DNA from 2 places in the Coprobacillus cateniformis genome. Region 2 is predicted to be linked to the other one. Evidence: predicted binding sites of a transcription regulator. Region 2 holds the regulator's gene; the other holds the start of a gene.
What was found. Region 2 encodes HrcA, which represses chaperone genes, less so after heat shock. Its sites were predicted from a motif close to TTTTAGCACTNNNNNNNNNNNAGTGCTAAAA; they were not measured.
Positions count from the first base shown of each region.

Region 1: GQF29_RS02345 (Hsp20/alpha crystallin family protein) is a predicted target of HrcA. The motif match lies at 4,185-4,215, and genes of this name have one in related genera.

Region 1 is NZ_WSNW01000001.1:465,550-470,746, reverse strand. Features, by position in the region: gene GQF29_RS02360 (ROK family protein) at 1-284, shown strand, start outside; gene GQF29_RS02355 (6-phospho-beta-glucosidase) at 419-1,816, shown strand; gene GQF29_RS02350 (PTS sugar transporter subunit IIC) at 2,098-3,495, shown strand; gene GQF29_RS02345 (Hsp20/alpha crystallin family protein) at 3,660-4,067, opposite strand; gene GQF29_RS02340 (Cof-type HAD-IIB family hydrolase) at 4,292-5,155, shown strand.
Region 2 is NZ_WSNW01000001.1:3,124,114-3,129,310, forward strand. Features, by position in the region: gene GQF29_RS15395 (hypothetical protein) at 1-18, shown strand, start outside; gene GQF29_RS15400 (hypothetical protein) at 47-292, shown strand; gene GQF29_RS15405 (hypothetical protein) at 1,810-1,974, shown strand; gene GQF29_RS15410 (hypothetical protein) at 2,159-2,485, shown strand; gene hrcA (heat-inducible transcriptional repressor HrcA) at 3,055-4,089, shown strand; gene grpE (nucleotide exchange factor GrpE) at 4,100-4,639, shown strand; gene dnaK (molecular chaperone DnaK) at 4,660-5,197, shown strand, end outside.

The DNA.
Region 1 (5,197 bases), 2.7 Mb from region 2:
ATTTAAATAATGAAGAGAATGCTTTAAAGGCCATGAATCAATGGTGTACAAATATCATCTTTGTTTTGAATACCATCACACTTTGTTATAATCCTGAGGTTATCTGTATTGGTGGGGGAATTTCTGAGGAACAATGGTTTATACAAAAGATTCAAAAAATGTACCAAGAGCTCATTCCTAAACGTTTTGCATCTTTGGTGACAACGAAGATTAAAAGTTGTCAGTATCATAATGATGCCAATCTCTTAGGGGCAGTTCTATATACGATTTCAAATAGAGAATAGTGAAACACTGTTCTTTTTTTATTGTTTTAAAGAGTTGAAATTGAGGAACTCTGTTCAAAGTATTGTAAGAGATATTGTTTATTTAAAGAGATACTATAGAATAGTGGTATCAAAAGGAAAGAAGGAATATTGATATGTCAAAAGGTGTTAAAATTGTAACAATTGGTGGAGGAAGTAGTTATACTCCAGAATTAATGGAGGGATTTATCAAAAGATATGATGAACTTCCAATCAGAGAAATTTGGTTAGTAGATATTGAGGACGGTAAAGAAAAAATGGAAATCGTTGGAGCTATGGCTCAACGTATGTGGGATGCATCTCCTTATGATGTCAAAGTTCATATGACTTTAGACAGAAGAGAAGCATTACCTGGTGCTGACTTCGTTACAACTCAATTCCGTGTTGGTTTATTGAATGCTCGTATTAAAGATGAAAGAATTCCTTTCTCTTATGGAATGCTAGGACAAGAAACAAATGGTGCTGGAGGAATCTTCAAGGCTTTTAGAACAATTCCAGTGATCTTAGGTGTTGTTGAAGATATGAAAGAATTATGTCCTGATGCATGGTTAATCAACTTCACGAATCCAAGTGGAATGGTTACAGAAGCAGTTATGAAATATGGAAAATGGGATAAGGTTATTGGATTATGTAATGTGCCAGTAAGTGCAATGATGAAAGAACCAGAAACAATTGGGAAAACATTAGATCAATTAACTTATAAATTTGCTGGATTAAATCATTTCCACTGGCATAGAGTTTATGATGAAAATGGAAAAGAAGTGACTCAGGATATTATTGATGCTATGTATGAAGGTAAAGATAGCGGTATTCCTGTTAATATTCACAAAGTTCCATTCTTTAAAGAACAGCTAGATGCAATGAAAATGTTACCTTGTGGATATCATAGATATTACTATCGTCAACAAGAAATGTTAGCACATGGATTAGAAGAATACAGTGATCCAGAAGTGGGAACACGTGGACAACAAGTGAAACAAACAGAAGCAGAATTGTTTGAATTATATAAAGATCCAAACTTAGATCATAAACCAGAACAATTAGCAAAACGTGGAGGAGCTCATTATTCAGATGCAGCATGTGAAACAATTGCATCAATCTATTCAAATGCCAATAGACACATTGTTGTCACAACAAAGAATAATGGAGCAGTACCAGATTTACCAGCAGACTGTGCAGTAGAAGTCTCTGCATACATTGGAGCAACTGGGGCAAAAGCAATCGCTTTTGGAGAATTACAACCAGCTGAAAAAGGATGGTTACAATGTATGAAGAACATGGAACACTGTGTTGAAGCAGCAGCAGTCACAGGAGATTATGGAATGGCATTACAGGCATTTATTTTAAATCCACAAATTCCATCAGGAGAAAAAGCAAAACAAGTCTTAGATGAATTGTTATTAGCACATAAGAAATACTTACCACAATTTGCAGCAAAGATTGCAGAATTAGAAGCAGCAGGTGTTACTATTAAAGATGATGTTGCTAGAGAATTAGTAGAGGATGGGAAATAGAAATTCTTTCTCTATATTAGGTATATAAAAATAAGGAAGTTTTAAAATCATTGAATTTGTCAATGAAATTAATTCTTCCTTTTTGTTTTTCACCCAAATGTGGGTAAGCACCAAAATAGAAGTCTTTGATTTCTATTTTTTTCTTTTATGGAACAGTGTTTCTTATATTGAAAAAAGAAGATGATAAATTGGGGAACAATGTGCCTAAGGTCCTTTATAATATTGAGAGATTTGTCGAAAAACATATAATAGAAGTATATTCAAAAGAGGGAGGAAAGAATATGGATGCTTTTGCTGATAAGCTAGGACGTGTTGGAGCATGGTGTGGACAGAATAAATATTTGTCTGCTATCAAAAATGCGTTTCAAAATTTTATGCCAGCAACTATTGCTGGAGCCATTGGTGTTTTGTGGACAAATGTACTTATTAATGACAGAGTTGTAAATGGAGCACCTCAAGGTTTAGGGGGATTAATTTCAGGAATTATGGTGTTGGAACCATTGAATGCTATTTTCTCTGCTATTCAATTTGCAACAATCTCTTGTATTTCAATTGGTATTGTTATTCTTGTTGCACAAGAAATTGGTGAAATGAATGGAGAATCAGGAATCTTTAGTGCCGTTTTAGGATTTGTTTCATGGATGGTTGTCACTCCAAATACTTATGGAATGGCTGGACAAACAGTTACGCTTGCAGACTCAACAACAAAGGTTGTTTCAGACTTTTTACCAAAAGGGGCAACTGTTGCTGATTTTGGTGGAATTTCATCTCGTTATACTGGCGCCACTGGTCTATTTACGGCCTTAATTGTTGGGATTATTGCATTAGAAATCTTTGGATTTTTAAGAAAAATGGATGCATTGAAAATTAAGATGCCGGATCAAGTCCCACCAGGTGTTGCTAAATCTTTTGAAATCTTAATACCAGCATTTTTAACAGTCACAATTGTAGGAACTTTAGGATTTATCATTCAAAGTGTTTCTGGTCATTATGTCAATGATGTTATCTTTCAGTTAGTACAGGATCCACTTGGAAATATTATTGGGAATAATTTACTTGCTGTTTTGTTGTTATTTGTAATTATTTCATTATTTTGGTTAGTTGGTATTCATGGCAATAACATGGTAGAAGCGATTAATCAATCTATCTTTAGATCATTGTTATATGCTAATACTGCTGCTTATACTTCTGCCACATATAGTGGGCAACAAGATATTCCAAATATTCTCAATTTAACAATGTTAGAGATGTTTGGAAAATGGGGTGGCTCAGGATTAACATTATCTCTTGTTATTGCTATATTTATTTTTGGTAAACGTGAAGATAATCGTGCTATTGCGACATTATCAGTTGTTCCAGGTTTATTCAATATTAATGAAACAGTGACATTTGGTATGCCAATTGTCTTAAATCCTATTTTAGGAATACCCTTTATTTTAGCCCCATGTCTATCTTTAACAATTGGTTATTTCTTAACTGTTGTTGGATTCTGTCCAAAAGTTGTTCTAGAAGTTCCTTGGACAATGCCACCATTATTAATGGGATTTTTAGCAACTGGTGGAAATATCATGGGAGCTATCTCACAACTCATAGCTATTGTCGTTTGTGTTGTCATTTATGCACCATTCTTAATCGCTTATGAAAAATATCAAAATAAACAATCTGAAAAAATTGATTAATTGAACTTCTATTCATATTTTTGACAAAAATAAAACTATTTTTGTGAAATGAACCCCATTGTTTGGATATATAAATAATGGTGGTTCATTTTATTATGACGAAGCTAACAAGAAAAAAATATATGAAAAAGCCAGTTGACTTCAAAGTCAACTGACCTTTTCTCCTATTGAATAGGAATAAATTTTTTATCTTCAATTTGTGGAGTTGTATCTTTTGGAAGAGCAATTTTCAATTCTCCATTATCAAATGAAGCTTGAATATCTTCTTCTTTAATCTTGTCACCAACATAGAAATTACGACTGCAACTTCCACTATAACGTTCACGTCTAATGACATGACCATCATTATCTTTTTCTTCATTATTATAGTTCTTTGTTGCATTAATCATTAAATATCCATCTTTTAATTCAAGTTGAATATCTTCCTTTTTATAACCAGGAAGTTCCATATTCAACATATATTGATCATCCTTTTCAACAATATCTGTACGCATACTGTCAACTGAAGAATAATCAAATGGATCATGGAATAAATCATCAAACATATCATTAAATGCAGGTAGGAATTTCATAAAACATCGCCTCTTTCTTTTTTTATTTCTTTAACAATTAGATTTCAGTATAACTGAAAATGAAATTAACTACCTCATTAGGGACCTTCCCTAACTACACTTATATTATATCACTATTTTTAGCACTGTCAATATAAGAGTGCTAAAAAATAAAATTTCAATTTAAGTAAATTTTTAAAGAGATTAAAAAATTATGATATGCTAATAAAAATAGGAGGTAGACAATGATTAAATTAGTTGTTAGTGATATGGATGGAACATTACTTGGAAAATCAAAGGGGGTCAGCATCCCTAATAGAAATGCAATACAGAGATTATCTGAGCATAATATAGAGTTTGCTATAGCATCAGGTAGAGATTATAATGGTGTCTATCAAATTATTCATGAATTAGGAATTGAGTGTGAGGCTATCTTAGGTAATGGTGCACAGTATGTGGATGTAAAAGGCAATATCTTGATGGAATGTTATATGCAGAAAACAATTTATAAAGATGTTGTCAAAATATTTGACGATGCATCAATCCCTTATATGGTTTTTACAACAAAAGGTTTTTATGCGACAGAGCCACAAAGAGTGCGAGATTTATTTGTTCAAAGATGCGTCAATTTTTTTCATCAACCTTATGGTGAATATGACAAGGGTGGTAAGTTTGAAAATTCAACTTGTAACTTTTTGCAGGCAATTGGAAATGTTGATGACTTTTTAAAACAAGATTTTGAAATTATTAAAGTTGAGGCCTTTTCATTGGATGCAAGTGAAATTGCTCCTGCTAAAGAAAAACTTCAATTTGTCCCAATGATTTCATATTTATCATCTTTTTCTGATAATGTTGAAGTGACAGATCAAAATGCTCAAAAAGGACTTATTCTTGAAAAAGTTGCTAAGCTTAAAAATTTATCAAAAGATGAAATTGTTGTCATAGGAGATGGTATGAATGATTTAACGATGTTTCAACATTTTCCTTATGCTTTTGCACCTGCTAATGCCGATTTAGAAATTCAAAATTTAGCTTATCAGATTGTTGCAGATTGTGAAGATGATGGCTTTGCTGAAGTTATAGATATTATTTTTAAGGATTTGATGTAACAAATCCTTTTTTTCTTAAGAGTTTCTTAAAGAATTCACATA
Region 2 (5,197 bases):
AGGAATATTTTTCGATAAAATAAATAAAAATGAAAGGAAGATGCTGATGAAAAACCAGAAGTTTGTTAATAAGAAGTTAGTTATTAATTTGTTGATAATTACAGATGTTTTATCAATATTAGGTATTATTGCTATTCTTTTAAATTCTGAGTTATGTAATGGAGCTATTTGGTTGGGATCCATAATATTTTTTGTTTGTTATTCGATAGGAGTTACTTTCTATCTGGGTGTTTGTGATTCTAAAATAAGGAAATGGATTGTATATATTATTGATTTAATCAGTTGGCTATAAATGCTTTTAGAATATTTAGTTAGATTTATCAAAAAATATAACTCAATTTAATGAATCTATGTTATTAAAAGATTTTAGAATTTGCTGTCTCAAAACCACTTAAATTTAGACCAAGAATAACATCAGATATGTTTATCAGATTGATTCTTCTGTTTATGATACTGATAAGGAATATAATATTGATAAATATATCTGCATAAGTAAATGACTAATAATAGTCTAATGATTCTTAACGAGCGTTTTATGGGATTCTATCTTGTATCTATAATGAATGAGGCTTTTCAACTTAATTTTTGTGATACTCTTACGATTGGGACTATTCATCAATTTCGTTTGGATTTTAAAAATTACAATATTGCAAGGCAATGTACTATAACAATGTACTATAACAATGTACTATAACATTGCTTTCTGATTTATATTAAATTACGTAGAAATTGAAGAAGGTGGAATACTGTATTTAGATGTTGTCTTTTTAAATCATGTGAATATTGTTGTCTTTGCAATTTATGATTTGTATGGGGGCTAATCTATTAAAAATATTTTGAGTAGTACAATAAAAAATATGATAAAAAAATATACATGTAGATGGCTTGGAGCACAGGAACTTAGTGATTTCTGTGGAATGATAATGGGAGTATAAAACGGTCTTCTATCAGTTCTGTGATAATTAAAATATGGGAGAAACACGATACATGATTATAGGATAATTGTTATGGAGTATGGAAATTATAAGTAAAAGAATGGAGTCTAATAAATTGGAAAAACTTAAAATAGCTATTATATGTATTTTATTTGTTTTGTTAATAGTTACTGGATTCCTGGCGTTACCATCTTTTTTTTGATAGTATGCCTCTTGTACTTCAAGTTGGAATGATCTGTTTTGATATTGTTGTATCAGGAACTATGTACTATATAATTAAATATAAATTATAAATGATTTTGAATATTTTTACTTGATTTCTATCGGAATTATTATCATATATAATTTATTTATTAAATGTTGTTCTTATGAGAGGGGAAAATGAAATTTAGTGATTGGTTTACATATATATTAGCATTGCTACTTTTAGGTTCAAGATAAGTGATTCCTTTTCAAGATGATACTATTTGATTTATAATATTATTTCTATTGTTGTTGCTATTGGGATTTTTATTTATGGTAAAAAATGAATCTGATTGATTTTTAAAACATTGACAATAAACGAAAAAATTGTTATTTACTTCTTTGCGCTTGGGAACAGTTATTGGCATAGTCTTAATTATTGTATTTATTAATATTTGATCACTTTAAATCTTCATAAAATAGTAAGTCAATAAAGATATCAAGATAATTGCTCTTTGTACTGTTGATTTTACAAATAGGGATTATAAATGTATAGTGAATAAGAGGTGAGAGTGAAGGTGATGATGAGTTATTTTGGTGGTGCAATGACTATAGCATGTTTTTGCTTATTTATACTTTTATTAAAGTTTTTAATTTTAAGGTCATTAAGGTCTATTTATGGATAGTTGAAATGACTATTCTATGGTCAACAGTCATGCGTTTTTTAGAAAATGAAGTCTTAAATCTAGGTACATTGCTTGTTTTTCTATTTGTTCAAGGGATGCTTATTTATTTTATCAAGATTGATTATCGAAAAGATGTTTGTCGAAAGGATATCTATTTAAAAATATTATAAAGTCATTTTGTTCCACTGATTGTAATGGGGATACCAAAGGTGAAGGAAGAAGTTGATGAATTTATAAAGACATTAGATGACCTATTGAGAAACTCTGATCAAATGAAAAAAAAGAGCTTTTTACTTTTTTGTATATGATGCAGGATATATATATAATCAGGCTTTATTTCTAAGAAAGTCTGATATGTATCTTTTTATTGAAGATAAAGAGTTTTTAGAGTTAGATGTTGAAGAAAATGGGAAAGGTGGTAGTGCTACATTAGCAAGGAATTTAAAGGGATTATGGAATAGAAGTAGTGCCATTAGAAAAATCGCATCATATCAATGTGGTATCACAGCTGGTTTTATGAAATCTTTAGCTACTATTGCTTATTGGAAAGGTGTTGCATTATTTGGACCTGCAATCGCTAACGCTGCGTTATATATTGGTGGTGTAGCGTTTATGTGTGCAGCAGTATTAGGAGTTGGAGTGGCTGTATTATATTTAGATAAACATAGAGTATTTTATTAATATATGGGGGATTTATCCCTCATATATTAATAATTATAAGGAGGATACTTTTTTATGAGAACATTCAAATATTTTAAACTTATATTAGCTTGTTTAGATTTGTTTTCTGCATGATTGTTATATATTATATATATTCCTGTTTTGTTGTTTATATGTGTTAGTTGCTAGTTTTTATCTATGTGTATTTAGTAAAAAATAAGAACTATTATAGGAAAAACTCAACTATACGATTGGTTCGAAATGATCCGTTCGATGATTGTTAATGTTCTCATTGTGTGGTTTAGGTTTAGCAGGATTTTGTTTTTAGAACTGAAAAGGATGCTACAAGATATTTTTACTTATTTTATGAAACAACAAAAAGAACTAAGGAAAACGTATTTAAGAAACATCCTGTTGATATTCATATATGTATTGATCTCTTTTGTTTATATAAAGGGGAGTGCAGAGTTGATAACTGAATTGAATTCAGTTATTTTTGTTTTTTAGCACAAAAGTGTTGACAGTGCTAAAAACATGAGTATAATAAAATTAGCACAAAGATAAAAGGAGTGCTAAAAGGAGGTTGTGATATGCTGAGTGCACGACAATTGCTTATATTCAAGTGTATTGTTGAAGAGTTTGTTGAAACAGCTGAACCAGTTGGTTCAAAAACACTTATGACAAAGTATATGCTTCCTTATTCAAGTGCGACAATTCGTAATGAAATGTCATTTCTTGAAGAAAATGGATATTTAGAAAAAACACATACGTCATCAGGACGTGTGCCCTCAACACAAGGGTATCGCTTTTATGTCAATACATTAATGCAGCCTAATGTTGATGACGATGTCAAAAATCAAGTTGCTATGATTCTTGGTGACCGGCATCGCTCTTTAAATGAGATTATTCAGGAAAGTTGTCAAATTTTAAGTGAACTTACTCATTTGACTACAGTAGCTTTAGGTCCTAATTCTGATTATGAACGATTGCAAAATATTACACTTGTTCCTTTGACAGAGCATAGTGTGACAGCAATTATTGTAACAGACAAAGGGCATGTTGAAAATCGTATTTTTAAAGTTAAGAATAATGCTTATTTAGAAGATTTAACAAGTTGTGTGAATGTTATGAATGATTTGTTGGATGGAACACCAATTAATCAAGTGGCTTATCGCTTGGAAAGAGATGTGCGGCCAATATTGAGTGCTCGAATTAAAGAACATGAAGTTTTATTCAATGCGTTTTTAGAATCATTTATGAAATTCGCCAATAGTAATGTTTATTTCTCGGGTAAAGAAAATATGTTGTATCAACCTGAATATAATGATGTGAATAAACTTAGACAGCTGGTCTCTGCTTTTGAGAATTCACAGTCATGGAAAAGTTTAGAACCTATTGCTATTGAAGAGGGTGTAAGTGTAAGGATTGGAAGTGAATCACCCATTGAAGATTTAAGTGATGTCTCTGTCATCAGTGCATCGTTTAAAACAGGCAATGAATCCAAAGGATCAATATCGGTTATAGGGCCAACACGTATGCCTTATGAAAAAGTTGTTTCTTTGGTTGAGTATATTTCTAAAAGTTTAGAAACAGTTTTGCTAAGCAATGATGAAGATGATGAATAGAGGTGAAAGTATGGCAAAGGAAAAGAAAGAAAAAAAAGTTGATGAAGAAGTAAAGCAAGAAGAAACAGAAGTTGTTGAAGAAACAGCAACTGATTCACTTGAGGATAAAGTTGCAAAGCTTGAAGAAGAAGTGAATACATGGAAGACGGATTATTATAAAGTTTTTGCAGATATGGAAAACTCAAAGAGAAGGTTAGAAAAAGAACATCAAAACTCTATGAAATTTATGATGCAAGATTTTATTGAAGAATTACTTCCTGTAGTTGACAATTTTGAACGTTCTTTGAATGTTCAGGAACCGAGTGAAGAAATTCAAACATTCTTAAAAGGGTATCAAATGATTTTTGATCAGTTAATGGCTATTCTTGAAAAGAATGGTGTTGAAGCGATTGAAGCTCAAGGTAAGGAATTTGATCCAAATTTCCATCAGGCTGTGATGACAACCAACGATGAAAATTTTGATTCAAATATCGTTGTGGAAGAACTTCAAAAAGGTTATAAATTGAAAGATCGCGTTATTCGTGCATCTTTAGTTAAAGTTAATGAATAGTTATAAGGAGGATTTATATTATGGGAAACAAAATTATTGGTATTGATTTAGGTACTACAAACTCATGCGTAAGTGTGATGGAAAATGGAGAAGCAAAAGTTATTGCAAATCCTGAAGGATTAAGAACAACTGCATCAGTTGTTGCATTCAAAAATGGAGAAATCGTTGTTGGTGAAGCTGCAAAACGTCAAGCTGTTACTAATAAAGATACAGTTATGTCTGTAAAAAGACATATGGGTACAAATTATAAAGAAAATGTAAATGGTAAAGAATATACACCTCAAGAAATCTCTGCAATGATTTTACAAAACTTAAAAGCAACTGCAGAAGCATATTTGGGTGAAACAGTTACAAAAGCAGTTATTACTGTACCAGCATATTTCAATGATGCACAAAGACAAGCTACAAAAGATGCTGGTAAAATTGCGGGACTAGATGTTGAACGTATCATTAACGAACCTACTGCTGCTGCTTTAGCATTTGGTGTTGATAAATTAGATACTGAACAAAAAGTATTGGTATATGACTTAGGAGGAGGAACATTTGACGTTTCAATCC